Regions from separate parts of the Rahnella sp. Larv3_ips genome, predicted to be linked through region 4. Evidence: predicted binding sites of a transcription regulator. Region 4 holds the regulator's gene; each other region holds the start of a gene.
The links. The regulator LexA, encoded in region 4, represses DNA repair genes until DNA is damaged. The targets are predictions, from matches to a motif close to TNCTGTATGTACATACAGNA.
Positions count from the first base shown of each region.

Region 1: ED901_RS03070 (DNA translocase FtsK 4TM domain-containing protein) is a predicted target of LexA. The motif match lies at 1,082-1,101, and genes of this name have one in related genera.
Region 2: uvrB (excinuclease ABC subunit UvrB) is a predicted target of LexA. The motif match lies at 5,857-5,876, and genes of this name have one in related genera.
Region 3: ED901_RS13420 (metal-dependent hydrolase) is a predicted target of LexA. The motif match lies at 5,552-5,571, and genes of this name have one in related genera.

Region 1 is NZ_MJIB01000004.1:131,328-139,004, forward strand. Features, by position in the region: gene lrp (leucine-responsive transcriptional regulator Lrp) at 552-1,046, shown strand; gene ED901_RS03070 (DNA translocase FtsK 4TM domain-containing protein) at 1,169-4,666, shown strand; gene lolA (outer membrane lipoprotein chaperone LolA) at 4,862-5,473, shown strand; gene ED901_RS03080 (replication-associated recombination protein A) at 5,481-6,824, shown strand; gene serS (serine--tRNA ligase) at 6,931-7,677, shown strand, end outside.
Region 2 is NZ_MJIB01000005.1:317,178-324,854, reverse strand. Features, by position in the region: gene bioA (adenosylmethionine--8-amino-7-oxononanoate transaminase) at 1-418, opposite strand, end outside; gene bioB (biotin synthase BioB) at 556-1,593, shown strand; gene bioF (8-amino-7-oxononanoate synthase) at 1,597-2,748, shown strand; gene bioC (malonyl-ACP O-methyltransferase BioC) at 2,732-3,538, shown strand; gene bioD (dethiobiotin synthase) at 3,605-4,291, shown strand; gene ED901_RS10230 (ABC transporter ATP-binding protein) at 4,301-5,011, opposite strand; gene uvrB (excinuclease ABC subunit UvrB) at 6,001-7,677, shown strand, end outside.
Region 3 is NZ_MJIB01000008.1:39,664-47,340, forward strand. Features, by position in the region: gene htpX (protease HtpX) at 1-650, shown strand, start outside; gene ED901_RS13405 (MFS transporter) at 714-2,117, opposite strand; gene kdgR (DNA-binding transcriptional regulator KdgR) at 2,356-3,147, shown strand; gene ED901_RS13415 (L-cystine transporter) at 3,399-4,790, opposite strand; gene ED901_RS13420 (metal-dependent hydrolase) at 4,976-5,533, opposite strand; gene kduD (2-dehydro-3-deoxy-D-gluconate 5-dehydrogenase KduD) at 5,685-6,446, opposite strand; gene kduI (5-dehydro-4-deoxy-D-glucuronate isomerase) at 6,523-7,359, opposite strand; gene hxpB (hexitol phosphatase HxpB) at 7,656-7,677, opposite strand, start outside.
Region 4 is NZ_MJIB01000003.1:507,954-515,630, forward strand. Features, by position in the region: gene ED901_RS02345 (DUF5107 domain-containing protein) at 1-565, opposite strand, end outside; gene ED901_RS02350 (ROK family transcriptional regulator) at 675-1,862, shown strand; gene zur (zinc uptake transcriptional repressor Zur) at 1,962-2,471, shown strand; gene ED901_RS02360 (CsbD family protein) at 2,650-2,859, opposite strand; gene dinF (MATE family efflux transporter DinF) at 3,051-4,415, opposite strand; gene lexA (transcriptional repressor LexA) at 4,681-5,289, opposite strand; gene ED901_RS02375 (diacylglycerol kinase) at 5,409-5,777, opposite strand; gene plsB (glycerol-3-phosphate 1-O-acyltransferase PlsB) at 5,918-7,677, shown strand, end outside.

The sequences.
Region 1 (7,677 bases), on a different contig from region 4:
AAAACCAGCATGTCTGAGTGTCGGGATAGTCTGGACGTTGTCTATAACACGCTAAAATAGCCACATATCACGGTAATTTGTAGGGATATGGCTGAAATAACGTGTGAACGGAATTGTTATTGTTCAAAGAGAAAAGATAGCTAAAAAGGGGGCGGTGGCTTTTCAATCTGGCACGTTCTTCTGATTTTGCTTCTTTTACTTTGACAATCCGCTGTGCATTTGCGAAAACATCAGGGTAAGAAGAAATTAACTGCCTGTCAGTGACTTAAATTTATCCAAATGGCTGCTACCCGACCCGTTCTGGTGTTGCTTTTGGGTTTTTGTGTTGCCACAGGGTTTGGTGAATCAGATTGGTTGTTTCCAATCTATTAATTCCACAGAGTTATTTCTTTTGAGTGTCCGGTTTTGGCCGTGTTCCTTATGACAGGGGATAAACACGGCTTTTGGATGCGTAAACCTTAATAATCGGGTCTTCGCTTGGGACAACCCTTAGACATTGAAGTTGGCTGGGGTAGGCAGGTGCAGGGAAGGACAGCAGAGAGACAATAATAATGGTAGACAACAAAAAACGTCCGGGAAAAGATCTCGACCGTATTGACCGTAACATCCTCAACGAACTTCAAAAGGATGGCCGGATTTCAAACGTCGAGCTTTCCAAACGTGTGGGATTATCTCCAACGCCATGTCTGGAGCGCGTTCGTCGTCTGGAACGTCAGGGCTTCATTAATGGTTATACCGCACTGCTTAACCCACATTATCTTGATGCATCGCTGCTGGTTTTTGTTGAGATAACCCTCAACCGCGGTGCGCCGGATGTGTTTGAGCAGTTCAATGCGGCAGTACAAAAACTCGAAGATATTCAGGAGTGTCATTTGGTTTCAGGGGATTTCGACTACCTGTTGAAAACCCGCGTACCGGATATGTCTGCTTACCGTAAGCTGTTAGGTGAGACATTGCTTCGTCTGCCGGGTGTTAACGACACCCGTACCTATGTGGTAATGGAAGAAGTGAAACAGACGAATCGCCTGGTCATCAAGACCCGGTAATTGTCAGGTGCAAAACCTTGTAACTTTAGCTACACTCCTGTGTATCTATACAGCTATGGCGCCGGGGTCAACTCTCGGCGCTGTTGCTTTTTCTCAGTTCACAGGAACCTGGAGAGCCTTTCTTGAGCCAGGAATATACAGAAGATAAAGACGTTACCCTCAAAAGACTGAGCAATGGCCGCCGTATTGTGGAGGCGTTGCTGGTTGTGGTGGCGATATTTGCTGCGTATTTGATAGCAGCACTGGTGAGTTTTAACCCCTCAGATCCAAGCTGGTCGCAAACCGCCTGGCATGGGCCTATTCATAACTGGGGTGGCGGCGTTGGCGCGTGGATGGCGGATACGCTGTTCTTCATCTTTGGCGTTTTTGGTTACGCGATCCCCCCTATTATCCTGTGTTTGTGCTGGGCGGCTTTCCGTCAGCGCGATAATCAGGATTTCATCGACTATTTTGCCTGGTCGCTGCGTCTCATTGGGACGCTGGCGCTTATTGTCACGTCTTGCGGACTGGCCTCAGTCAACATCGATGACCTCTATTATTTCGCCTCTGGCGGAGTGATCGGCAGTTTGCTGAGCACGGCGATGACACCCTACTTTAACAATGTCGGTGCCACGCTGGTTCTGCTGTGTGTCTGGGCTGCCGGACTGACGCTGTTTACCGGCTGGTCATGGCTGACCATCGCTGAGAAAATTGGTGGTGCAGTGCTCGGTGTCACTAATATTGTGACCAACCGTTCACGCCGTGACGACGATGAGTATTATGACGACGAACACGATGATCCGTTGCTGGAAGAAGAGGGTGATGCAAAACCGGTAGCGCATGCTGCTCCGGCAACTGTTGCAGCGACAACTGCAGCCGCATCACCTGTGGCAGCCGCGCCTGCAGATGAAGATGACGTGCTGTTCTCGGCCCCGTCAGTGAATGAATCTGCCCCTCAGCCCGCAATGGCTGATGCCGCGCCGGTGGCTGAAACGTCGCCCGTTGCACCTGAGGCCGTCAGTCGTTATGCCGCAGAGCCGCCGGTCGCGAATATTGCACCACCTCCTGCAGCCCATGAACCTGCCGCGCCGCCGTTATACAGCTTCGAAATTCCGGAAGAAACACCGGTACCGCGCCATCCTCAGCCTGTTCAGCAATCGCCGTCACCGGTGCAACCTGAACACAATGAAGATGACGGGCCACGTATGGGTAACTGGCAGACCGCGGCGGAACACAACACCCGTTCGCCGTTTGACTTCAGTTCGCCAACACCTGACAGCGCTCACGCTGCGAGTGTGGCTGCCACGGCAGCGCTGGCAACCGGTCTGGCGCAAGCCGGGCAGTCTGCCGCGTCCACTGCCGGTAATACTTTCATGCCTGCATTCAGCGCCGTCAGTGATGAAAATCCGCAGGTCAAAAAAGGTTTTGGCCCTGAATTGCCAAGACCGAACCCTGTGCGGATCCCGACGCGTCGCGAGCTGGCATCCTACGGGATAAAACTGCCTTCACAGCGTATGGCTGAGCAGCAAGAGCAAACGGCGCAGCAGAGTGCCACTCAGGAACCGGTCTATCAGGACGAGCAGTCTCTGGCGGATGAAGCTGCGATGCAGGAAGCCGCATTACGTCAGGCGTTTTCCGATCAGCAGCAACAGCGTTACGGCGAAACGGCTGCGCAAGATGAGCCTGATGATGAGGCGGCCTTGCAGGAAGCGGAATTGCGTAACGCATTTGCTGCACGTGAACAGACCCGTTACCAGCAAGACGTTGAGCCGCAAAGTGGCGTAGTTCAGCATCATCATTCTCAGGCAAATGATCCACAGCAGCAGCGGGCAGAGTCCGCAACGTCTGCAGCGGATGATTTTGCCGCTGCGGCCATGAAGCTCAGCCAGCATGACGCATTCAGCTTCTCGCCAATGGCTGATCTGGTCGACGATACGCCTTCCGAGCCGCTGTTTACCTTGTCTGCGCAGGCAGAAGAAGAACCGCAGCCCGCAGCATTTGCACAAGAACCTTACCAACGGCCGCAATCGCCTCAGCCTGTGCAACATGCGCAAGAGTATGAAGCGCCGCGCCAGTCACCGCCTGCGGCTAAACCGGATATGGATAGCCTGATCCACCCATTCCTGATGCGTCACGAGCAGCCGCTGGTAAAACCTACGACGCCATTGCCGTCACTGGATTTACTGACGTCTCCGCCGGCAGAAGCTGAGCCTGTGGATGAATTTGCGCTTGAGCAGATGGGTAACCTGATTGAAGCGCGACTGAACGATTATCGTATCAAAGCGGACGTCGTCGGCAAATTGCCGGGGCCGGTGATCACCCGATTCGAGTTGGATCTGGCACCGGGTGTAAAGGCAGCGCGCATTTCGAACCTCTCGCGTGACCTTGCGCGTTCGTTATCTGCTGTCGCAGTCCGCGTTGTGGAAGTCATTCCAGGTAAACCTTATGTGGGCCTTGAGTTACCGAATAAAAAGCGTCAGACCGTGTATCTGCGGGAAGTGTTGGACTGCGCTAAGTTCAAAGACAGTCCTTCGCCATTGACTATCGTATTGGGTAAAGATATTTCCGGCGAGCCTGTGGTGGCCGATCTGGCGAAAATGCCGCACTTACTGGTGGCGGGTACCACCGGTTCCGGTAAATCGGTAGGCGTTAACGCCATGATCCTCAGCATGCTCTATAAGGCTACGCCTGAAGAAGTGCGCTTCATCATGATTGACCCGAAAATGCTCGAGTTATCTGTGTATGAAGGCATCCCGCATTTGCTGACGGAAGTGGTTACCGATATGAAAGACGCCGCTAATGCGCTGCGTTGGTGTGTCGGTGAGATGGAACGCCGCTACAAACTGATGTCAGCGCTGGGTGTCCGTAATCTGGCCGGTTATAACGAACGTATTCAGGAAGCGGAAGCCATGGGCCGCCCGATCCCTGATCCATTCTGGAAGCCGGGCGACGGAATGGCTGCTGAGCCGCCATTCCTGGGCAAAGAGCCATTTATCGTCGTGCTGGTTGATGAGTTCGCTGATCTGATGATGACCGTGGGTAAAAAGGTGGAAGAGCTGATTGCCCGACTGGCCCAGAAAGCCCGTGCAGCAGGGATCCATCTGGTGCTCGCCACCCAGCGTCCGTCGGTTGACGTCATCACTGGCCTGATTAAGGCCAACATTCCGACCCGTATTGCGTTTACGGTATCAAGTAAAATTGACTCCCGTACCATCCTCGATCAAGGGGGAGCAGAGTCTCTGCTGGGAATGGGTGACATGTTGTATATGGCACCTAACTCATCGATACCCGTACGTGTTCACGGTGCGTTTGTTCGCGATCAGGAAGTGCACGCTGTTGTGCAGGACTGGAAAGCGCGCGGGCGGCCTAAATACATCGAAAGCATCATTTCCGGTGGCGATGATGGTGAAGGTGGCGGGCTGGGTCTGGGTGATGACGAAGAACTTGATGCGTTGTTCGATCAGGCAGTCGCTTTCGTTGTTGATAAGCGTCGTGCTTCAATCTCCGGCGTACAGCGTCAGTTCCGTATCGGTTACAACCGTGCAGCGCGAATCGTTGAGCAAATGGAAGCACAGGGGATCGTGAGTACGCCGGGCCATAACGGCAACCGTGAAGTACTGGCCCCCCCTTCGCATGAATGAGCCTTGTCTGAACTGCTCGTATTAGGTTAAGAAGGGTCGCGAAAGCGGCCCTTGTGCAAAGATGCGTAAAACACATGTTTTTCAGATGATTGAGCTACCGCCGGGGCGCCGCCTCGGATAGAGTTCGCACCATACGTCTTTTGCCAGTGTGAAAGGCATCGTCTGAGTTTTTGGATCCCTGAGGTAATAATAAGAATGAAAAAATTGTTAATGGTAGGGTGTTTACTGACTGCATTTACCTCCGCTTCTGTTTTGGCGGATGCCAGCAGCGATCTTAAATCCCGCCTGGGCAAACTGAACACCTTCCACGCCAGCTTTACGCAGACCGTGACCAGTGATGATGGCGCCGCTGTTCAGCAGGGCGAAGGTCAGCTGTGGGTAAAACGTCCGAACCTGTTCAACTGGCATATGACCACGCCAGATGAAAGCATTTTGGTTTCCGATGGCAAAACCCTGTGGTTCTACAATCCGTTTGTTGAGCAAGTGACTGCAACCTGGTTGAAAAATGCGACCGGTAACACGCCGTTTATGCTGATCACCCGTAATGACAGCAGTGACTGGGCAAAATATAACGTGAAGCAAAAAGGCGATGATTTCGAATTAACGCCTAAAGGCGCAACCGGTAATCTGAAACAATTCACCATCAACGTGACGCCGACCGGCACCATCAAGAGTTTCTCGGCTATCGAGCAGGACGGGCAGAAAAGCGCTTACGTTCTCAAAGGTGAGCAGAATGCGACCGTTGACGATGCCAAATTTAAATTTACTCCACCACAAGGTGTGACGGTGGACGACCAGCGTCAGTGAGGCCCCTTTGAGTAATATGTCACTCGATTTTTCCCAGAATGAATTCCAGCCACTGGCCGCCAGAATGCGGCCAGTCACTCTTGCAGAATATATCGGACAGCAACATCTGTTAGCGCCAGGCAAACCTTTGCCACGCGCGATTGAAGCAGGGCAGTTGCATTCGATGATCTTGTGGGGGCCGCCGGGCACCGGAAAAACGACGCTGGCAGAACTGATTGGCCGCTATGCAAATGCTGACGTCGAGCGCATTTCAGCGGTCACTTCAGGCATCAAAGAGATCCGTGAAGCTATTGAACGCGCCCGTCAAAATCGCGATGCCGGGCGTCGTACTATTCTGTTTGTCGATGAAGTCCATCGCTTTAACAAAAGCCAGCAGGATGCATTCCTGCCGCATATCGAAGACGGCACCATTACATTTATTGGTGCGACGACGGAAAATCCCTCGTTCGAACTCAATTCTGCATTGCTGTCACGCGCCCGCGTTTATCTGCTGAAATCCCTCACTGCGGAAGATATCGAAAAAGTCATCGACCAGGCACTCACCAATGCCGAGCGCGGATACGCCAATGAAAAAATTCGTGTTCCGCCCGATACGCGCAGGATGTTGTCGGAGCTGGTGAATGGCGATGCCCGCCGCGCGCTCAACAGCATCGAAATGATGGCCGATATGGCAGAAGTCGATGCAAAAGGTTTCCGGACACTCACGCCCGAATTATTAACCGAAATTTCCGGTGAGCGCAGCGCGCGATTTGATAACAAAGGCGATCGCTTCTACGACTTAATTTCTGCATTGCACAAATCGGTTCGTGGCTCATCTCCGGACGGCGCACTTTACTGGTATGCCCGTATTATCACCGCCGGAGGAGATCCTCTCTACGTAGCCCGCCGGTTGTTAGCCATCGCGTCTGAAGATGTGGGCAATGCCGATCCTCGCGCAATGCAGGTGGCGATTGCAGCCTGGGATTGTTTCACCCGCGTCGGTCCCGCAGAAGGTGAACGGGCGATAGCTCAGGCGATTGTCTATCTTGCTTGCGCGCCAAAAAGTAATGCAGTTTACAGTGCGTTTAAAGCAGCAATGCGTGATGCGCGTGAAAAATCCGACTTCGATGTGCCGGAACATTTGCGTAATGCCCCGACCAAGCTGATGAAAGAAATGGGGCTGGGTAAAGAATATCGTTATGCCCACGATGAGCCGAACGCGTACGCCGCCGGAGAGGATTATTTCCCACCGGAAATGGCCCGAACTCAGTATTATTATCCCACCTCTCGCGGTCTGGAAGGCAAGATCGGTGAAAAGCTGGCTTGGCTTGCTGAACAAGATCAAAATAGCCCGACAAAACGCTACCGCTAACTTTATCGTTGCGGTAAGGTTACCTGGATAACTCTTTGACACGCTGCCGTTTAACGCGGCGTGCTTCATCAAATTAACATTCAATAACGACACGTACAGGATTAGCATGCTCGATCCCAATCTGCTGCGTAATGAGCTAGACGCAGTTGCAGAAAAACTCGCTCGCAGAGGTTTTAAACTCGATGTGGAAAAGCTGCGTTCTCAGGAAGAGCGCCGCAAAGTCTTGCAGGTAGAAACGGAAACTCTCCAGGCTGAACGTAACGCACGATCGAAAACTATCGGTCAGGCTAAAGCCCGTGGCGAAGACATCGAACCCCTGCGTCAGGAAGTGTTTACGCTGGGTGAGAAGCTGGATGCAGCAAAAGCTGAACTGGACGCATTGCAAAATGATATCCGTGATGTCGCTTCTGCTATTCCTAACTTGCCAGATGATTCCGTACCTGCTGGTAAAGATGAAAACGATAATCAGGAAGTCAGCCGCTGGGGCACACCGCGCCAGTACGATTTCGCCGTACGCGATCACGTATCGCTTGGTGAAATGGCGGGCGGTCTGGATTTCGCCGCTGCGGTTAAGCTGACCGGTTCTCGTTTTGTTGTCATGAAAGGGCAAATTGCCCGCATGCATCGCGCACTTTCTCAGTTCATGCTGGATTTGCATACTGAGCAGCACGGTTATCTGGAAGCGTACGTTCCTTATCTGGTCAACCATGAAACGCTTTATGGTACCGGTCAGTTGCCTAAGTTTGGCGAAGACTTGTTCCATACCAAGCCTTTGGACGAAGAAGCGGGCAGCAGCAACTATGCGCTGATCCCAACGGCAGAAGTGCCTCTGACCAATCTGGTGCGTGACGAA
Region 2 (7,677 bases), on a different contig from region 4:
GCGTCAGCAAAGTCTGGCGTTTTTCACCGCGCGCCTGCCAGTATTGCATCGCCATTTTCAGCGCCACTTCGACCGCCACAGAACCTGAATCTGCCAGAAACACGCATTCCAGCCCGGCCGGCGTCATCTCAACCAGGCGGCGCGACAGCGCCACCGCCGAAGGATGGGTGATCCCGCCAAACATCACGTGGGACATTTTGCCGATTTGTTCGATCGCCGCCTGATTCAGCTGCGGGTGATTATAACCGTGGATCGCCGCCCACCAGGACGACATGCCGTCCACCAGCTCGCGGCCATCGGCGAGATGCAACATGACGCCCGAGGCAGATTCGACCGGATAGGCAGGCAGCGGTTTGGTCATAGACGTATAAGGATGCCAGATGTGGCGCTGGTCGAACTCGAGATCGGCGGGGTTCATAAAACTGTCCTGCGGTGAATAAGTTGTAAACTAAAAAATATAATTATCGTTGACCGTAAACTAAAACGAATCGAGAATGGTTGACAGTATACCGACCATAAAAACGTTCACGAAACATTTATTTTGGAGTTGTCGCGATGACCACCCGCACCCAATGGACGCTTGAGAAGACTCAGGCACTGTTTAACAAACCTTTTCTTGAGCTGATGTTTGAAGCTCAGCAGATCCACCGTCAGCACTTTGATCCTCGCCAGGTGCAGGTCAGCACTTTGCTGTCGATCAAAACCGGCGCCTGCCCGGAAGACTGTAAATATTGCCCGCAGAGTTCCCGTTACAAAACCGGGCTGGAATCAGAGCGTCTGATGGAAGTCGAGCAGGTGCTGGAGTCGGCGCGTCAGGCGAAAGCCGCCGGTTCCACCCGATTCTGCATGGGCGCCGCGTGGAAAAACCCGCACGACCGCGATATGCCTTACCTTGAGCAAATGGTGCAGGGCGTGAAAGAGATGGGGATGGAAACCTGCATGACACTCGGATCCCTCAATACCACGCAGGCGCAACGTCTGGCGCACGCCGGGCTCGATTTCTACAACCATAACCTGGATACCTCGCCGGAATTTTACGGCAGCATCATCACCACCCGCAGTTATCAGGAACGTCTGGACACACTGGCGGAAGTGCGCGGTGCGGGCATTAAAGTCTGTTCCGGCGGGATTGTGGGCTTGGGTGAAACGGTGAAAGACCGGGCCGGTTTACTGATGCAGCTGGCGAACCTGCCGGTGCCACCGGAAAGCGTCCCGATCAACATGCTGGTGAAGGTCAAAGGCACGCCGCTGGCAGATAACGACGACGTCGATCCGTTCGATTTTATCCGTACCATTGCTATCGCGCGCATCATGATGCCGCAATCCTACGTGCGCCTTTCCGCAGGCCGCGAGCAGATGAGCGAGCAGACGCAGGCGATGTGCTTTATGGCCGGTGCCAACTCCATTTTCTATGGCTGCAAATTGCTGACCACGCCAAACCCGGCGGAAGACAAAGATTTAATTCTTTTTGGCAAACTGGGGCTGAACCCGCAGACCTTCGAAACCGAGATGGGCGATAACCAGCAGCAGGCCGCGCTGGCTGAACAGCTGGTTCATGCGGATACGCCACAGTTTTATAACGCTGCCGTCTGACCCATGAGCTGGCAAACGCGGATCGACGCCGCGATTTTGGCCCGTCAGCAGGCCGCCGCTTTCCGTGTGCGGCAGCCAAACCGGGGCGGCAGCGCGCGCTATCTGACGCAGGGCGACCGCCGCTATCTGAACTTCTCAGGTAATGATTATCTGGGGCTGAGTCAGGACGCTGAGGTGATCGCCGCCTGGCAGCAGGGCGCGGCGAAATATGGCGTCGGCAGTGGCGGTTCCGGGCACGTCACGGGCTACAGCGATGCGCACGCAGAGTTTGAGCAGCAGCTGGCAGCGTGGCAGGGCTATCCGCGCGCGCTGCTGTTCATCTCCGGTTTTGCTGCTAACCAGGCGATTCTGGCGGCGCTGATGCAAAGCGAGGATCGCGTGCTGGCGGATAAACTCAGCCATGCTTCCTTGCTGGAAGCTGCCGCCCATGCGCCTTCGCAGCTGCGTCGTTTTCATCACAACCAGCCGGGATCCTTACAGCGCTTGCTGGAAAAACCGGTGAACGGGGAAACGCTGGTGGTGACCGAAGGCGTGTTCAGCATGGACGGCGATGCCGCACCGCTGGCAGATCTGCATAACCTGTCCCAGGCGCACGGCAGCTGGATGATGGTCGATGATGCGCACGGGGTGGGCGTTATCGGCGAGGCAGGGCGGGGAAGTTGCTGGCAGCAGGGCATTCGCCCGGAACTGCTGGTGGTCACCTTCGGTAAAGCGTTCGGCTGTAGCGGGGCGGCGGTATTGTGTGATGATGCGACCGCAGATTACCTGTTGCAGTTCGCCCGTCATCTGATTTACAGCACCGCAATGCCCGCCGCACAGGTGTGTGCGTTACAGGCATCGCTGGCGCGGATCCAGCAAGACGACGGCCTGCGTGATAAACTGGCCGCCAATATTGCCCGTTTTCGTTCAGGTGCCGCCGGATTGCCTTATGCGCTGACCGGCTCGCAGACCGCGATCCAGCCCGTTATTGTGGGCGAAAATCAGCCCGCGCTGGATGTGGCCGCCAGGCTGCGCGAGCGCGGGTTGTGGGTCAGCGCCATCCGTCCACCGACGGTACCGCCGGGCAGTGCGCGGTTGCGTATCACGCTGACGGCGGCGCACGGGCCTGAAGATATCGATTTTTTGCTGGAGTCCCTTCATGGGTGCAGTCACTGAATTAGTGAATAAACAAGCGGTGGCCGACGCGTTCAGTCGTGCCGCCATCAGTTATGAAAACGCCGCACAACTGCAGCGTGACGTGGGGGAGGAATTGCTGTCTCTCGCCGCGCCTTATCTGAAAATGTACGGTCTGGACGGGACAGGGAATACCGTCGTGGATGCAGGCTGCGGCACCGGTTATTTCAGCCGCTTCTGGAAAGCGCAGGGGCATAATGTCATTGCGCTGGATCTCTCCGAAGGCATGTTAAACCGCGCCAGGGAACTGGATTCGGCTCAACAGTATGTGCCAGGCGATATCGAGCGCCTGCCGTTTGCGGATAACTCCGTCGATATCTGTTTCAGCAATCTGGCCGTGCAGTGGTGCAATGCATTGCCCCGTGCACTGGAAGAGATGCACCGCGTGACCCGCAACGGCGGGCTGGTGCTGTTTTCGACGCTGGCGGAAGGTTCGCTCAATGAGCTGGCCGCTGCCTGGATGAAAGTAGACGGACGTCGTCACGTGAACAAATTTCTCACGCCGGACAAAATTGCCGAGGCCTGCGCGCCGTATCGCCATGAAGTCACCTTCAGCGATCACATTGCAGAATTCCCGGACGTGATGTCGCTGATGCGCTCACTGAAAGGCATCGGCGCGACGCACATTAAAAATGGCCGTATCGGCGGGCTGGGTGGCCGGGAACGCCTGCAATTGCTGGAAAAACACTACGTTCGCCGCGACGGCATCCTGCCCCTCAACTACCGGCTGGTCTACGGCATTTTGCAGGTCGAAGAACTGATCCCACGCTGACCGACTCCTCCCCCTGTGAAAGGGGGAGGGAGCTAAACCCACACCAGATTTTTAGCAGAATAAATCATGACAAAATACTTCATCACCGGTACCGACACTGAAGTCGGTAAAACCGTCGCGACTACCGCATTTTTACAGGCCGCAGCGCGTGCCGGACACACCACTGCCGGGTACAAACCGGTGGCCTCTGGCAGTGAAATGACGCCGGAAGGAGCGCGCAACAGTGACGCGCTGGCGCTGCAGGCGTTCAGCACTGTGGGTTTACGTTATGACGAAGTGAATCCGTGCACCTTTATCGAACCGACCTCGCCGCACATCGTCAGCGAACTTGAAAAGCGTCCGATCGATCCGGCGGTGTTATCGCAAGGGTTGCGTCACCTCGAACCGCTGGCAGACTGGGTGGTGGTGGAAGGTGCAGGCGGCTGGTTTACGCCGCTCACCGCCAGTTACACCTTTGCCGACTGGGTGAAGGCTGAACAGTTACCGGTCGTGCTGGTGGTCGGTATGCGCCTGGGGTGTATCAACCATGCCGTGCTGACCGCGCAGGCCATCACACACAGCGGTTTACAGCTTGCGGGATGGATAGCCAACGATATACAGGAAACGGGGAAGCATCATCAGGCATATATCGATACGCTCACGCGTATGCTGCCTGCGCCACTGCTGGGCGAGATCCCGTACCTGCTAACCGGGCCTGACGGCAATCTGGGGCAATATCTCGATCTGACCCGCCTCGGCCACACTGAGCGTTAAAACCGGCTGTCAGAAGGTCAGATAGTCTTTGACCAGCGTATCGTCGAGCTGTGCCAGCGTGCCCTGCGCGACGTTACGCCCGCCATCAACCAGACAGAACCGGTCAGCGACGGTGCGGATAAAGGGCAGCTTATGGCCCACCAGCAGCAGCGTCAGGCCGAGATCACGGTTAAGGCGGTGAATGATATTCCCCATATTCGCTGCCATCGCCGCGCTGGTGTGCTCGGTCGGCTCGTCGAGGATCAGCAGTTCCGGCTGCTGAACCAGCGCGCGGCTGATCGCCAGTTGCTGTTGCTGGCTCTCATCCAGCTCTCCCGCCTTGCGCGCTCCCATCTCCTTAAGTACCGGAAACAGGTCGTACACCTGCTCAGGCACGCGACGCGTCTTATTCCGGCTGGACATCATGGCAATTTGCAGATTTTCATCGACGCTCATCTGCGAAAAAATCTGCCGCCCCTGCGGCACATAGCCAATGCCCATCTGCGCCCGGCTTTCTACCGGCAAATTCAGCAAACTTTGCGGTTCTTCATTGGCTGATTGCCAGAAAATCGCGCCGCTTTTCACCGGCAGATGCCCCATGATGCAGTTGATCAGCGTGGTTTTCCCCACGCCGTTTCTGCCGATAAGCCCGGTACATTGCCCGCGATAAAGCTCGAGATTGATATCCCAGAGAATGTGTTTTTGACCGTAATACTGATTAACTGATTTTACACTTAACATCAGACCTCCCTCGCTCACGGAGCTTTCCGCTGAACATCACTTTGACGGCCACTGTCATTTTTCTGACATTTTTATTCCACTGTTTGCACCTTACGCAGCGGAATGCTTCATAAAATCTCTCACAGCAGGGAATTTGCAACTCTCAGGCCAAGTTTCTTGTGGTGACAATAAAAAGAGAAGTTACCGGGCTGTTAACGCGGCAGCGGGCAGGGATTTCGGATTATTCATAAGCAATGCTCAGGTTTTGATGTGGTTCACAGTGCATATGGAGAATAGCGCTGCACTTTGCCAGTGCCGGGTTCACTGATTTTGGTGCAAGAGGGTGGGCATATTTTGTTCAGCCGTCCTTCAGAGTTGGGGTTTTGGTTTTTGCAAGAAACTTACGCCCTGAAATTCAGTCAAAATAGGCATAAATAAGGTGATAAAAAAGATAAAAAATAACTAAAAAAGACCACTCAGGGGTCCCGGATGCCTAAATGAGGTTTTTTACTAACTCCCGCTGTATGCGGCGCGCTGTGACTTATCCACTATTCCTGTGGATAACCTTGTGCATGAGAGTGAGAAAAGATGCTACAGGCGAGACGGGACGCGGGTTGCGCTCGGTTTGCCCGTATTCGCAGCTTTTTCATGAAGTGATTTATTATCAACAGGTTAGTTAAAAGCAATACGGTCACAATTCTGTCGTCTTCACTGTGTCAGTTTTCGTCAACCTGTTGTCAGTAAGTTATCAGATGATAAATTTTGGGGATAAATGTCATCTGATGGTGAAAAGAAGGGATTGTCATCACCTAAAAAAGTGCAGGTAAGGCAACCGGTTAAGCCTTGTGTGAAGAATAGTCATTGGAGGCTGGTTTTATATACAGTATTATAGCGGCGGTAAAAATCAAGAGTGGCAAAAAGCGCGGAGTCTTCCATACTCATTCACCGCCCACGGTCTTGTTCTTTTAGAATGGTCTTGTGCGTTTTCTTCTTCAGTCAGGTAGCCCGTCATGAGTAAAGTGTTCAAACTGCATTCCGAATTTAAACCATCAGGCGATCAGCCCGACGCGATACGTCGTCTCGAAGAGGGGCTGGAGAACGGCCTGGCCCATCAGACGCTGCTCGGTGTAACCGGCTCCGGCAAAACCTTTACCGTGGCGAATGTGATCGCCGATCTGAACCGCCCGACGATGGTGCTGGCGCCCAACAAAACGCTGGCCGCACAGCTCTACGGCGAAATGAAAGAGTTCTTCCCGGACAACGCCGTCGAATATTTTGTCTCTTACTACGATTACTACCAGCCCGAGGCGTATGTCCCGAGCTCTGACACTTTTATCGAAAAAGATGCCTCGGTAAACGAACACATTGAGCAGATGCGTCTTTCGGCCACGAAAGCACTGCTGGAGCGTCGCGACGTGATCGTGGTGGCGTCAGTGTCGGCGATTTATGGTCTGGGCGATCCGGATCTGTATCTCAAAATGATGCTGCATCTGACCAAGGGCATGATTATCGATCAGCGCTCTATCCTGCGCCGTCTGGCCGAACTGCAATACGCCCGCAACGACCAGGCGTTTCAGCGCAGTACCTTCCGCGTGCGCGGCGAAGTGATTGACGTCTTCCCGGCGGAGTCAGACGATCTGGCGGTGCGCATTGAGCTGTTTGATCAGGAAGTTGAACGGCTGTCGCTGTTTGATCCACTGACCGGTCAGGTTCAGCATGAAGTGCCGCGTTTCACCATCTACCCTAAAACGCACTACGTGACGCCACGCGAGCGTATCGTGCAGGCGATGGAAGACATCAAAATCGAACTGGCCGACCGGCGCAAAGTGCTGCTGGACAACAACAAGCTGCTGGAAGAGCAACGTATCAGCCAGCGCACGCAGTTTGATCTCGAAATGATGAATGAACTGGGCTATTGCTCCGGTATCGAAAACTACTCGCGCTATCTTTCTGGCCGCGGGCCCGGCGAGCCGCCACCGACGCTGTTTGACTATCTGCCCGCCGATGGCCTGCTGATTGTCGATGAATCCCACGTCACCATTCCGCAAATCGGCGGCATGTACAAAGGCGACCGTTCGCGTAAAGAAACTCTGGTGGAATACGGATTCCGTCTGCCGTCCGCGCTGGATAACCGCCCGATGCGCTTTGAGGAATTCGAAGCCGCCGCCCCGCAAAGTATCTACGTCTCGGCGACGCCCGGCACCTATGAGATGGAAAAATCCGGTGGCGATGTGGTGGAACAGGTGGTGCGTCCGACCGGTCTGCTCGACCCGCTGATTGAAGTGCGCCCTGTAACAACTCAGGTGGATGACCTGCTGTCTGAAATTCGCAAACGTGTTGCCATCAATGAGCGTGTGCTGGTCACTACGCTGACCAAACGGATGGCGGAGGATTTGACCGAGTATCTGGAAGAACACGGCGAGAAGGTGCGTTACCTGCACTCTGACATCGATACCGTGGAGCGCGTGGAGATCATCCGTGACCTGCGTCTCGGCGAATTTGACGTGCTGGTCGGCATCAACTTACTGCGTGAGGGGCTGGATATGCCGGAAGTGTCGCTGGTGGCGATCCTCGATGCGGACAAAGAAGGCTTCCTGCGTTCGGAACGATCGCTTATCCAGACCATTGGTCGCGCGGCGCGTAACCTCAACGGTAAAGCCATTTTGTACGGCGACCGCATCACCAAA
Region 3 (7,677 bases), on a different contig from region 4:
GGCTGGTCGAGACTGTGCGCCGCCAGTCACAGCAGGCGGGCATCGGTATGCCACAGGTGGCGATCTATCACGCGCCGGATATCAATGCGTTCGCTACCGGCGCACGACGCGATGCTTCTCTGGTTGCCGTCAGCACTGGCTTATTGCAAAGCATGAGTCAGGATGAAGCCGAAGCGGTTATCGCCCATGAGATCAGCCATATTGCGAATGGCGATATGGTGACCATGACCTTGATCCAGGGGATCGTGAATACTTTCGTGATCTTTATTTCCCGTCTGATTGCTCAGGTCGCCTCAGGCTTCCTGTCTGGCAACCGTGACGGCGAAGAGAGTAACGGCAATCCGATGATCTATTTTGCTGTCGCGACAGTGCTCGAACTGGTCTTTGGTATTTTGGCCAGCATCATTACGATGTGGTTCTCGCGATATCGCGAATTCCATGCCGATGCCGGTTCTGCGAAGCTGGTGGGTCGTGAGAAAATGATCGCAGCATTGCAGCGTTTGAAAACCAGCCATGAGCCGCAGGAAGCGGGCAGCATGATGGCGTTTTGCATCAACGGTAAATCCAAATCTTTCAGTGAGCTGTTTATGTCTCACCCGCCGCTGGATAAACGTATTGAAGCACTTCGCAGCGGCGAATATCTGAAGTAATCCTCAGATATTGCACATAAAAATGCCCGGCAATCGCCGGGCATTTTGCTTTCTGAGATCTGCTCAGGATTTCAGATCTTCAGCAGCCTTCTGACTGCTGGTTTTCTGCGTCATTCTGAGCAAACTGACCAGCGCGCCGGTTCCTGCCAGAGTACCGGCCAGTATCAGTGATGCATGTGTGCCGTGTTCCGGAAACAGGTTAAACATCAGCGCCACCATAGCCGCACCGGTCGTCTGCCCCAGAAGACGTGCGGTGCCTAACAACCCGCTTGCTCCGCCGCTGCGGTTTCGCGGCGCGGAAGTGATGATGGTGTGATTATTGGGAGACTGAAATAGCCCGAACCCCGCGCCGCACAACAGCATTCGCCAGATAATATTCAGATGTGAAGGCTCAGGCGGTAGCAGTGACAGTGAAAACAATCCGATTGAAAAGACGATAAGCCCGATACCTCCGAGCATGCCGGGGTGATAACGCTCAACCAGGCGACCGGCGATAGGTGCCATCACCATGGTTGCTAACGGCCACGGCGTCAGCAGTAAACCGGTGTCGACAGAGTTCAGTCCTAACGTATTTTGCAGGAAGAAGGGCAGAGAGACGAACGCCAGCATCTGCGCACTGAAGGAACACAGCGATGTGCCGAGGGAGAGGCTGAAGATCGGGATACGCAGTAAATCTACCGGCAATAACGGGAAAGGCTGTGAGAGCTGACGGCGTACAAAGAACCAGCCAATTATCAGCAAGGCGATGACCTCAGACAAAATTAAGCCATGATTCTGACCCTGAGCAAAGCCGCTGATCGCGATGATGAGCAAACCGAAGGTCAGTGCATTCATCACGCTGCTGGTAAAATCAAAACGCTGCCCCTGACTGCGTGTCGAATTGGCGGGCAGGAATTTAAGGCCTAACAGCAACGCCGCGACACCGATCGGCACGTTAATGGCGAACAGCCATTGCCAGGATGCCACTGACAGGATCCCGGCAGCAATCGTCGGGCCGGCGGCAGAGGAGACGGCCACAATCAGCGCGTTAATTCCCACTCCACGCCCCAGAAAGCGTTGCGGATAGATGATCCTGATCAGCGCCGTGTTGACGCTCATGATTGCCGCTGCGCCAAAACCTTGTAAAACCCGTGCAATGGTCAGCGTCATCAGGGAGTCTGACAGAGCGCAAAACAAAGATGTAATGCTAAAAACCAGCAGACCTGTTTGATAAATGCGGCGATAGCCAAAAATATCGCCCAGAGAGGCGAGTGAAAGCAGGGAGATGGTAATCGCCAGCTGATAGGCGTTGACGACCCAAATCGACGCGGCCGGGCTGGCGTGAAAGTCATTGGCAATGGTCGGCAGAGCTACGTTGGCGATCGCGCCATCCAGCACAGAAACGGTGATACCCAGTGCGATAGCCAAAATCGCGCCGTATCGCTGGGGAAGGGGAAGTCCGTCGTTGGGTATAGCATTTGGGGTCATAGGATCTGTCAGCGCATAGTCATCAGTGAGGGTAATATTACTACGCTAATGAACTGAAAGTGACAACAGTCACAGTCTGTGACGAATTATTTAGTCTATGCATATTATGAAACAGGGTTAACAGTTCTCACATTCCTGTTCAACGGCTTGATTGCTTCTGTGTGACGCTTGCCACTATAATAAAAACCACGTTCTATTTTTTTTGAAACAAAACCAACGCGAGCAGGTAATTCACTCTATGGCTATCGCAGATCTTGATAAGCAACCCGATTCCGTTTCTTCCGTTCTGAAAGTTTTTGGTATTTTACAGGCGCTCGGAGAAGAGCGCGAAATTGGTATTACTGAACTTTCTCAACGCGTAATGATGTCGAAAAGCACGGTGTATCGCTTTTTACAGACGATGAAATCTCTGGGTTACGTCGCGCAGGAAGGGGAGTCAGAGAAATACTCACTGACGCTCAAATTGTTTGAGCTGGGCGCAAAGGCGTTGCAAAACGTTGATCTGATCCGCAGCGCTGATATTCAGATGCGTGAATTGTCACGCCTGACGCGCGAAACCATCCACCTCGGCGCGCTGGATGAAGATGGTATCGTCTACATCCACAAAATCGATTCCATGTACAACCTGCGTATGCATTCCCGTATTGGCCGACGCAATCCGTTGCACACAACGGCGATTGGTAAGGTGCTGATGGCCTGGGGTGACAAAGCCGAAGTGAGCGCACTGTTGCAGGAAATTGAGTTCACCCGCAGCACTGAAAATACCATTATGAATGCCGCTGACTTACAAACAGCGCTGGATCAGGTACGTGAACAGGGCTTTGGGGAAGATAATGAAGAGCAGGAGCAGGGCCTTCGCTGTATCGCCGTGCCGGTGTTCGATCGTTTCGGCGTGGTGATTGCCGGATTAAGCATTTCCTTCCCGACAATTCGTTTCTCTGAAGAAAGTAAGAGTGACTACGTTGCAATGCTGCATACTGCAGCGCGTAACATTTCAGAGCAAATTGGTTTCCACGATTATCCATTCTGAATTTGTGCCGGGCAGAACGACGTCTTCGCAAACGGAAATGATGATACGTGAAATGAAATGTTAAGCTCTGATTGAACGCCTGATGGTGTCGACTGTTTCACACTGGCCGTAGTCTCACAGAGATTACGGCTTTTTTATGTGACTGAATGACGCATCAGGCCCGATGTTAATGAACTGCGATGTGTGTTTCTGATTACTGAACATGTCGCCAAAGCCAGCGGTTTCGGCTGAACATGTTCAGCATTCAGAACTTAGCGGTGTGCCAGCTCAGCCGTTTCTTCTGAATCCATAACTGATTTATCAGTTTGTTTCATGATCTGGCTGGTGATCGTACCGGCTGTCATGGAACCACTCACGTTCAGTGCAGTACGTCCCATATCAATCAGCGGTTCCACTGAAATCAACAATGCAACCAGGGTAACCGGCAGGCCCATTGCCGGGAGCACGATCAGGGCTGCAAATGTTGCGCCACCACCCACACCGGCTACACCGGCAGAGCTCAGGGTGACGATACCCACTAATGTTGCAATCCACACCGGATCAAACGGGTTGATGCCGACCGTTGGCGCCACCATCACTGCCAGCATGGTTGGATATAAACCTGCACAACCGTTCTGACCAATCGTAGCACCGAAGGATGCGGCGAAGCTGGCGATGGATTCAGGAATACCCAGACGGCGAGTTTGCGCTTCAACACTTAGCGGAATAGTTGCTGCACTTGAACGGCTGGTAAAGGCGAAAGTGAGCACCGGCCACACTTTACGGAAGAATTTCATCGGATTCACGCCGGTGAAAGACAACAGAATGGCATGGACGACAAACATAATCGCCAGACCCAAATACGAGGCCACAACGAAGCTGCCGAGCTTAACGATATCCTGAATGTTGGAGCCGGCCACGACTTTGGTCATTAACGCCAGTACGCCGTACGGGGTCAGTTTCATCACCAGACGTACCAGTTTCATCACCCATGCCTGCAGGGTATCGATGAAGACCAGAACACGCGGGCCTTTTTCAGCATCGTCTTTCACCAGTTGCAGGGCAGCAACGCCCACGAAGGCGGCAAAGATCACTACGCTGATGATCGACGTCGGGCTTGCACCGGTCAGATCGGCAAACGGGTTCTTAGGAATAAAGGAAAGGATCAGCTGAGGTACACTCAGATCAGCCACTTTACCCACATAATTGGATTGAATCGCCGTCAGACGCGCTGTTTCTTGCGTACCTTGTACCAGACCTTCGGCGGTGAGTCCGAACAGACCGGTGACGAAGATACCCACCAGGGAGGCGATAAGCGTGGTAAACAACAGGGTACCGATGGTCAGGAAACTGATTTTGCCTAAAGAAGATGCATTATGCAGTTTCGCCACGGCACTGAGAATCGACACAAAGACCAGCGGCATTACGATCATTTGCAGTAACTGAACGTAGCCGTTGCCGACAATATTGAACCAGGTAATTGACGTTTTCAGAATCGGGTCATCTGAACCATAAATCAGTTGCAGTGCCAGACCGAATACAACACCCAGACCCAAACCGGCCAGGACTTTTTTTGCCAGGCTCCATTGTTTATGACGTGTTTGCGCCAGCAATAAAAGCAAAGCGACAAAAACCACTACGTTAAGAACGAGCGGAAGATTCATACCAAACTCCAGACTTATAGTTTTATATTTAAACGGGTGTTCCCAAAGGGATTGCACCATCCCATAGCGTTGGGGTGCAGAATATCAGTTTGGGTGCCCGATCATTTATATCCAAAAAGAATGCATTATAACTTTTTGATGGTTTTTGTATTTATTTTCACCACATCGTCGCTATTTCATTCTGATCAGATGAACAGCTTCAAAAGATGATTAAAAATGTCAGGATTGATTGCACCAATAATGGGCGTCCAGTCTGGCCAGAACAGCGTTAACCCCACCAGCATCAGACAGAGCGTTCGTTCCAGCTGATTGCCTTTCTGACTGTTAATGATGGGCAGACGAAAGCGCCACCGGCATGGCCAAAGCAGGGGAACCCCCGCTGGCGTGAGCATATCTGCAAGTATATGACTGAGATAACCAATGATCATGGCATGAAAAGCATCAGCCGGAATAACCCAGTCGTGGGGGAAATGCGTGCGTAGCAGGAAGATGCCGCCAATGACGGCCAGCAAACTGTGTGTAAAACCGCGATGCCCGAAGGCGCGTGCGATGGGATGAGAAATCCATTTCAGACGCTGGCCAATCAGAGATTTGGGATGATCGATGTCTGGCAACAGGCAGGTCAGTAATGAACCGGGAATAATATGCCACCAGTCGCCGTGCGCCAGCTCGGGAGAGAGCTGCGCCTTCTTGGCAAATACCGCACAGGCGATAGAAAAAATGAGGTGGCCTTCCGCCGTCATGACGCGTCCGAACTGGATAACTGTTATTTTATCCAGTATAAGTGAAACTGTCACAATCTTGAAAGCAGAACCCTGTAACTAATTGTCAACGGTATGATTAAAATGAAAAAGGCGTATAAAAATACGCCTTAATACTGTCACGTATTCTCAGTTAACGTGCCAGCCAGCCTCCGTCCACGGCAATGGTATATCCATTGACGTAATCAGACGCTTGAGAGGCCAGAAACACCACCGGCCCCATTACATCTTCCGGTAAACCCCAGCGTCCTGCAGGAATACGATCGAGGATCTCCTTGCTGCGTTCACCGTCTGAACGGAGCTGCTCAGTATTATTAGTCGCCATATAGCCCGGTGCAATAGCATTCACGTTAACCCCATGTTTGGCCCATTCATTGGCCATCAGTCGCGTAATGCCCATCACCGCACTTTTAGACGCTGTATACGAGGGCACGCGGATCCCGCCCTGATAGGACAACATTGAGGCAATGTTGATGATTTTCCCGCCGGTGCCTTGCTTAATAAACTGTTTAGCCACTGCCTGAGACATAAAGAATAACGTCTTACTGTTGACGTTCATCACGTCATCCCAGTTTTTTTCACTGAACTCAATGGCATCTTCACGGCGAATAATGCCTGCATTGTTAACCAGAATATCAATATGGCCGAACTCATTAACCGCCTGAACAATCAGTTCAGGAATGCCCTGAATACTGCTCAGATCGGCACGAAGATCCAGAAATCGGCGTCCGGTAGCCATGATTTTTTCAGCCGTTTCGCCTGGCTCAGAAACATTAATGCCCACGATGTCGCACCCGGCCTGCGCGAGTCCCAGCGCCATGCCTTGTCCCAGACCCGTGTTGCAACCGGTCACAATGGCGACTTTACCCGTTAATTCAAACGCATTGAGGATCATAATCAGAGTCTCTTTTGCTTCGGCACGTTCGCCTGAAGATTGGATGACTCCGCCATATCATGGCGGAGTCGCTGGATTAGCGAATTTCGCTGACTTTGACGTGATCCATATCGTCGAAGACCTGGTTTTCTCCCACCATGCCCCAGATAAAGGTGTAATTCTTAGTACCGACGCCGGAATGGATCGACCAGCTTGGTGAAATTACGGCTTGTTCGTTATGCACCAGCAGATGGCGCGTTTCCTGTGGTTTGCCCATCATATGGAAGACGGCGGTTTCTTCTTCCATGTTGAAGTAGAAATACACTTCCATGCGGCGTTCATGCGTATGGCACGGCATGGTATTCCACAGGCTGCCTTCTTCCAGCTTGGTCAGCCCCATGGTCAGCTGACAGGTTTCCAGCACGTCCGGAACAATGAATTTGTTGATTGTCCGGCGGTTGCTGGTGGCAGCATCACCGATGGTTTGCGGCGATGCTTCTGCCAGAGTGATTTTTTTGTTTGGGAAAGTGGTGTGCGCAGGGGCGCTGTTGTAATAGAACTTGGCGGGTTTTGTCGTATCGATGCTGCTGAATTCAACCTGTTTTGCGCCTTTGCCCACGTAGAGCGCTTCTTCATGACCAATCTCATACGTTGTGCCATCAACGACGATAATGCCAGGCCCGCCAATGTTGATCACGCCCAACTCACGGCGCTCAAGGAAATAGCTGACACCGAGTTGCTTACCGACTTCATCACCGACAGAAACCGATTTTTCAGCGGGCATTACGCCACCGACGATGATGCGGTCGATATGGCTATAGGTCATGGTGTAAGTATTTCTTTCGAAAATTTTCTCGATGAGAAATTCGCGGCGTAACTCAGCAGTATCGAGCGTTTTAGCGTGGTCGCTGTGAATGCTTTGACGAACTTGCATGTCGTGCCTCTTGTGCGTTGTGTTGTGCATATAAAGGAGGACTTGCCGGGCTAGTCTGACCGTTGCGTGGCAGTGACAGCGTACAGAAGCAGGAGAGCTCCCGGCTCGTCCGTGTTGCAGAAATCATAAGGTCATCGGTATATGAATTCAATAAAAATGAAATAACGTTTTATTTATTTTTGAGGCAGCTCAAGATTTCTGACATTAATCTGTTGTGATGTCAGTTTTAGTGCAGATAGCGCGAGGGATTTAGCAGGAGAGGAGGCGCAGCCGCAATAATGCGCTGCGCCTCAGGTTCAGCTGATGTGCGAAGGACGC
Region 4 (7,677 bases):
GGAAATGGCGTGGCGTCGGGTTGCCGTTGTAAATTTTGGCACTGATTTCCAGCAGCGCTTTATCGGGAAAGAGGGTAAAACCGGTCATGACCTGCAGGCCGCGCATCGGTTCCACTTCGCCCATCCAAACGGTTTGAGCGCCGTTATCGTGCGCCTGTACGGTGAAATCCACCGGCATAAAAGTGGTCGGACGGTGATGCTGCGGCCAGTTAAATTCGATACCGCCTGAAATCCACGGCCCGAGTAAGCCGACCAGCGCGGGTTTCACGACGTCGTTGTAGTAGACAAAATCACGCTGTTTGATTTTGTCCCAGGCGCGGTGAACACGGCCACCCAGTTCCGGTAACAGCATGATTTTTAGATAATCATTTTCCAGATACAGCGCCTGATAGGTTTTCATGACCTTTTCACCGGTCAGCGTATCCGTCACGCCGTACGGATAGACCGCACCGGAAGAGCCCTGATAAACCCGGTGCGCCAGAAACATCGGGTGCGTGTCCTGCTTTCCTGTCAGCCAGGTCGGCAGTTCGACCGCTTCCTGCCAGACTTTTACTGCTGTGCTCATGATTTCCCCTCAGTACGCCAGTCTGAAATATCAATTCCGGGATTCTACGCAGCGTACCGGGGCGGGGAATTTGCTACGGTCACGCAATTCAGTAAACGGGGTTGAGTAAATGTCCGAGGTCGGGTTGAATAATCTGCGGCTGCGCCAGTTCAATAAACAGGTGCTGATGACGCCGCTGTACCGAGAGAAAAATGCCAGTAAATCCACGCTTGCCAGGCTTTCCCGTCTGTCGATCCCGGCGGTCAGCAAGATCCTCGACGATCTGCAACGTGACGGATTGATCATCCACAGTCCGGTGAATTTACACACGCGCGGGCTGGGTGGCGGCAGTTATCAGATAGCCACCGACGGCAGCGCCGTGCTGTGCCTGAATATCACGCCTTACCGCATCGAAAGTATTCTGGTCAGCAGGCTGGTTTTGCCGCTGAGTGGATATCAGATGACGGAAATTTCAGTCAAAACGCCGGATGCGCTGCTGGCGCAAATCGAAGCCTGCTTTCATCAGTACCGGAAAAATTATCCCGGCCTGAAAATCCGGCTGGCGCTGGCGATCCACGGTCAGGTCAATCCGACCACCGGCGTGTCACAGCGGATGCCGCAGGCGCCCTGGACCGGTGAAATTGAGATTAAATATCTGCTGGAAGAAAAGCTGCAAACCGACATCCTGATGGATAATGATTGCATCATGCTTGCGCTGGCGGAGAAATGGCAAAATACTAATAATCATCAGGATTTTTGCGTGATCAATGTCGATTACGGCATTGGTTCCTCTTTCGTAATCAACGACAAAATCTATCGCGGCAATCTGTTTGGCAGCGGACAGATTGGCCATACCATCGTTGATCCTCACGGTGACCGCTGCGCCTGCGGGCGGTATGGTTGCCTCGAAACACTGGCGTCATTGTCGGCATTAAAGAAAAAAGCACGTCTGCTCGAGCCTGCGGACTCTTTCATCCGCACGCCCTCAACGCAGGAACTGATCGACCGCTATCATCAGGGCGAAAGCGCCATTTGCGAACAGGTGATGGAAGGCGCCCGCGCACTGGGATTGAGCCTGTATAACTTCCTCAACATTCTGAATATCAATCACATTTATCTTTATGGTCGCAGTTGCGGTTTTGGTGATGCCTGGCTGAAAACCGTCTGCGCACAAAGCGGCCTGAATCCTTTTGACCGTACCGATCATGTCAAAACTCAGGCAACGCATATTGCACCGGGCACGCTGAGCCGGGAGCAGCAAATTATGGGCATTGGCTATCTGTATGTGGAAAAGGCACTGGACGCGATGGCAGGCTGAACGGCGCATAATTCGTCGATTTGGCCGAAGCATGATAAAATCAATGATGGCCGCATGATGTGGCTTATCGACCCCCATCTGCGCTCAGAGAACGTTGCTATGACCCTGAATAATCCGGAAAAATTACTTTCACAAGCTGAAGAACTTTGCCAGCAGCGCAATGTTCGCCTTACCCCGCAGCGGCTGGAAGTACTGCGTCTGATGGCGCAACAACCCGGTGCGATCAGCGCCTATGATTTACTGGATCTGTTGCGTGTCAGCGAGCCACAGGCTAAACCGCCCACCGTTTACCGGGCGCTGGATTTCCTGCTGGAACAGGGCTTTATTCATCGGGTCGAGTCAGCCAACAGTTATGTGCTGTGCCACCATTTCGAAGAGCCGAGCCACACCTCTGCGCTGTTTATCTGCGACCGCTGCGGGCTGGTAACCGAAAAAACCACTGACGGCATCGAAGAACGCTTAGCGAAACTGGCACTGGATTCGGGTTTTGAACTGCGTCATTCCGTGGTCGAAGCGCATGGCTTGTGCGGCGACTGCAAAGTCGTTGAAACCTGCGAAAGCCACGATCACTGCGATCACGATCATTCAATTGTGGTGAAGAAACGCTGACGGGTCGGGTTTAAAGCGGAAGGTCATTAGCGGGTGAAATGTTCAGGTGAAGGATGTTTTGCACAAATTTGTACAGTGAAGCAGTTGGGTACATCCGTGTACCCGTATCCTGAAGCGTTCCGGGTAGGAGCAGCTAAATCTCAGGATACGTCACTGACACGCGAGGGGGAGTCGCGCTTTACCAGTGATATTTGTTGCTTGATTCCCAATCTTTGAGCTCTTTTTCGGCCTGATCTTTCTGATAGCCGTAACGCTCCTGAATCTTCCCTACCAGCTGATCGCGTTTACCTTCAACGACAGTCAGGTCATCATCGGTCAGCTTGCCCCATTTTTCTTTTACTTTGCCTTTAAACTGCTTCCAGTTACCGTCGGCTTGGTCCTTATTCATAAAATATCTCCTGTTACCTTAGGGTTGTGGAGCTGCGGATTACCGCTGCAGCTCGGGCTTAACACTTTAAAGGTTAGTAGAGAATTTCGATTTATCCTGCCATCGGAGGGATAAAAACCATTATTAGGATTATTCCAAAGCACGATATAACGGCAACCCGCGATTACCCACCGTTTGAAAAGCCCGCTAATTCAGTGAACTGACGATGAAAACCAGCTGTCGCGCTGCCAGTAGCGGTGCCATATCCAGCCCAGTGCAATACCACGTAATCCGAGGAACACCGTCAGCGCCAGCCAAAGCGCGTGGTTACCCAATATCGGCAAAGTGAACAGCGTCAGCCCGTACCCCAGCGCAGCAACCGCCATACTGTTACGCATATCCCTTCCGCGCGTGGCGCCGATAAACATCCCGTCGAGCAGGTAACACCACACCGCCACCAGCGGCAGAACAATCTGCCAGCCAAGATAACGATCGGCCAGCTGGCGCAGCTCCGGTAATGACGTCAGCGCATTGATAATCTGTTCACCGGTCAGCGCGTATATCAGTGCAAATGCCAGAGCGACCAGCCCGGCCTGACGGCATGCGGCACGCCAGACATTGAGCAATTTTTCGCGATTGCGGGCACCAAACGCCTCACCTGAATGGGCTTCAATGGCGTAAGCAAAACCGTCGAGCGCAAAAGCGGTGAAGGTCAGAAGATTCATCAACACGGCATTGACCGCCACAATCTGGCTGCCCAGACGCGCACCCAGAATGGTCAGTGAGGCAAAGCACAGCTGAAGAAGCAGTGAGCGCAGCATAATGTCGCGGTTAAGACTTAACAGCCGCCGCAGATCACCGCGCCAGGCAGAGGTTAACAGCGCAGGACTGATGCCCCGGCGCTGCATCACGCGCCAGACCAAAAACAATCCGATAAACAGCGTGAAATATTCTGAGCAGGCCGTGGCCGTGGCGGCACCACGGACATTCCAGCCAAGCCCTATCACCAGCCAAAGATCCAACACGATATTGAGCAGATTACCGGCAATCAGCAGCATTACCGGCCCACGCACGTACTGGATACCAAGCAGCCAACCCAAAATCACCAGATTTGCCAGAGACGCGGGGGCACTGTACCAGCGGATCTCCAGAAAAAGCCGCGCCTGTTCAAGCACAGACTGGCTCCCGCCGACGATGTGAAAAGCGCCTTCCATCAGGGGATGGCGGAAAAGCAAAATCACCACACCGGCGAGCACGGCCAGAAGAAAGGGTTGTACGAACGCGCGGGCCAGCAACAGGTTGTCTTGCGCACCGAGCGCCTGAGCGGTCATGCCGGTGGTACTCATGCGCAGAAAGAGCAGCATCATAAACAGGAAGGTGGTGATCATCGAACCGACCGCAACGCCGCCAAGATAGTCGGGGCTGTCGAGATGACCGATCACTGCCGTATCCACTAACCCCAGCAACGGCACGGTGATATTAGAAAAAATCATCGGTAGCGCGAGCATCCAGAGGGCTTTATCGGTCGGGCTCAAAAAGGTGTGTTTTAGCTTTTGCAGAAGGGAATGTTGTTGCATAGAGAATCTCATGCCGGAGGTTCGGGATATGCCTGTAAATGACATCGCCCCGAGAGGGGCGACGAGATGAAACGTTAAAGCTTAGCGGTATGTCAGAGGCGGCTCACGACCCGCAAATCAAAAACATGACCCTTTGGATCAACAATTTGACCCAGTCATTCGAGTTACATCAAGGCGGCAACTGAACGAACGCCGGGAGCATACGCAAGTATGTGACCAGGGTTCGGGAAGGCAGCCAACGCAGAGATAGCCCGAAGTACGAAGGTTAAATCCAGTCGCCGTTGCGAATGACGCCTACGGCCAACCCTTCAATACTGAAATTCTGCTCACGTAAATCCACCACGATAGGCTGGAACTCGCTGTTTTCCGGCAATAACTGCACCACGCTGCCCTGTTTTTTCAGGCGTTTCACGGTGACTTCATCATCAATACGGGCTACGACAACCTGACCATTACGCACGTCCTGCGTTTTATGAACAGCCAGTAAATCGCCGTCGAGGATACCGATATCACGCATCGACATACCGCTGACACGCAGCAGGAAATCGGCGCTCGGCTTAAACATCGCCGGATCAACCTGATAATGCCCTTCGATATGTTGCTGAGCGAGCAGAGGTTCACCGGCGGCAACGCGGCCGATCAGCGGTAAACCTTCTTCTTCTTCCATCAGCAGACGAATACCGCGTGACGCGCCGGAAACAATCTCGATCACGCCTTTACGTGCCAGCGCTTTCAGATGTTCTTCCGCAGCATTCGGGGAACGGAACCCAAGACGAGCGGCAATCTCCGCGCGGGTTGGTGGCATACCCGTGGTGGAGATATGATCGCGAATCAGGTCATAGACCTCTTGTTGTCTGGTCGTTAAAGCTTTCATTCCGCCCCCTGGTTGTTTATACAGTCTAGCTGTGAGTATATACAGCTAAACGGGCAATGAAAACCTAAGATTGAATAAAAACAGTGCATAAGCACGATTACTGGAAGACAGATTCCAAATCAGAACCATCGCGGCCAAAAGATGCTGACCCAGACAAAAATCGCCAATATGATGGTCAGCAGCACGGCAGCCGAGCCAATATCTTTTGCACGGCCAGAAAGAACGTGGAACTCAGGTCCGATGCGGTCAATCGCACATTCCACGGCGCTGTTGAGCAGTTCGACCACGCAAACCAGCACCACTGAGCCGATAAGTAAGATGCGTTCAATGCTGCTGACATCGAACCAGAAAGAGAGAAAAATTAACGGGATAGCAGCGCTGGCTTCCTGACGAAAGGCAGCTTCATTCTGCCACGCCGCTTTCAGCCCTTTCCATGAGTAACCGGCTGCTTTATAAATTCGGGTAAATCCAGTGACTTGGTTCGCCATTCTGTTACTGATCCTTGAGGGGTTGTCCTTCGGGTGTTTGATGCATTTTAGCGGTTTAATGGTATCTCATCACCACAGATCTCATTTGAGCTTTCTGGTATCCTTGCGGCGAAATGGCTAACAAGAGGCTTCACGTTTTTATGTCAGGTTGGCGTAGACTTTATTACACATTATTGAATTTACCGCTTTCGATGCTGGTAAAGAGCAAAGTCATACCTACAGATCCGGTTACCGAGTTGCACTTAGACCCGACGCGCCCGATCCTGTACGTATTACCTTATAACTCCAAAGCAGATTTGCTGACCCTGCGTGCGCAGTGTCTCGCCCAGAATTTGCCCGATCCCCTGATCCCGCTGGATATCGACGGAACGCTGCTGCCAAGCCACGTGTTTATCGCGGAAGGCCCGCGCGTGTTCTCGTATTACACGCCGAAGCAGGAATCCGTAAAGCTGTTCCATGACTATCTGGACCTGCACCGCAATAACCCGGAATTAGACATTCAGATGTTGCCGGTCTCGGTGATGTTCGGCCGGGCACCAGGCCGTGAAGGTCAGGACACGCCGCATCTGCGCGTGCTGAACGGGATCCAGAAATTCTTCGCCGTATTGTGGCTGGGCCGCGACAGCTTTGTCCGTTTCTCCAATACCGTTTCGTTGCGCTACATGGCGACCGAGCACGGGACGGATAAAACCATCGCACAGAAACTGGCCCGCGTGGCGCGTATGCACTTCTCCCGTCTGCGTCTGGCGGCCGTCGGTCCTCGTCTTCCTGCCCGTCAGGATTTGTTCAATAAGCTGCTGGCCTCTAAAGCCATCGAAAAAGCGATTGAAGACGAAGCGCGTAGCAAGAAAATTTCTCACGAAAAAGCCCAGCAAAACGCTATCGCACTGATGGAAGAAATTGCCGCAAACTTCTCTTATGAAGCCGTGCGCCTTTCTGACCGCGTGCTGAGCTGGACGTGGAACCGCCTGTATAAGGGCATCAACGTCAACAATGCCGAGCGCGTCCGCCAGTTAGCGCAAGACGGACAGGAAATCGTGTATGTGCCCTGCCACCGCAGCCACATGGATTACCTGCTGTTGTCTTACGTGCTTTATCACCAGGGGCTGGTGCCGCCGCACATTGCTGCCGGTATCAATCTGAATTTCTGGCCAGCCGGCCCGATTTTCCGCCGTCTGGGCGCGTTCTTCATTCGCCGTACCTTTAAAGGCAACAAACTGTATTCGACCGTTTTCCGCGAATATCTGGGCGAACTGTTTAGCCGGGGTTACTCGGTGGAATACTTTGTCGAAGGGGGCCGTTCACGCACCGGACGCCTGCTGGAGCCAAAAACAGGTACGCTGGCAATGACCATTCAGGCCATGCTGCGCGGCGGTTCACGTCCGATTACGTTAGTGCCGATTTACATCGGTTACGAGCACGTGATGGAAGTGGGCACTTACGCCAAAGAGTTGCGCGGCGCGACGAAAGAAAAAGAGAGCCTGACCCAGATGCTCAATGGCCTGCGTAAATTGCGCAACCTCGGCCAGGGTTATGTGAACTTCGGCGAGCCGCTGCATCTGACCACTTACCTGAACCAGAACGTACCAACCTGGCGTGAAGCGATCGACCCTATCGAAGCGCAACGTCCGAGCTGGCTGACGCCAACGGTGCAGGATCTGGCTGAGCAGATTATGGTGCGTATCAACAATTCAGCGGCGGCTAACGCCATGAACCTGTGTTGTACCGCGCTGCTGGCATCGCGTCAGCGCTCACTGACCCGCGAACAGCTGACCGAACAGATCGACTGTTATCTGCAATTGCTGCGCAATGTGCCGTATAACGCGGATTCGACCGTGCCTGATCTGACCGCTAATCAGTTGCTCGATCACGCGCTGAACATGAACAAGTTCCAGGTCGA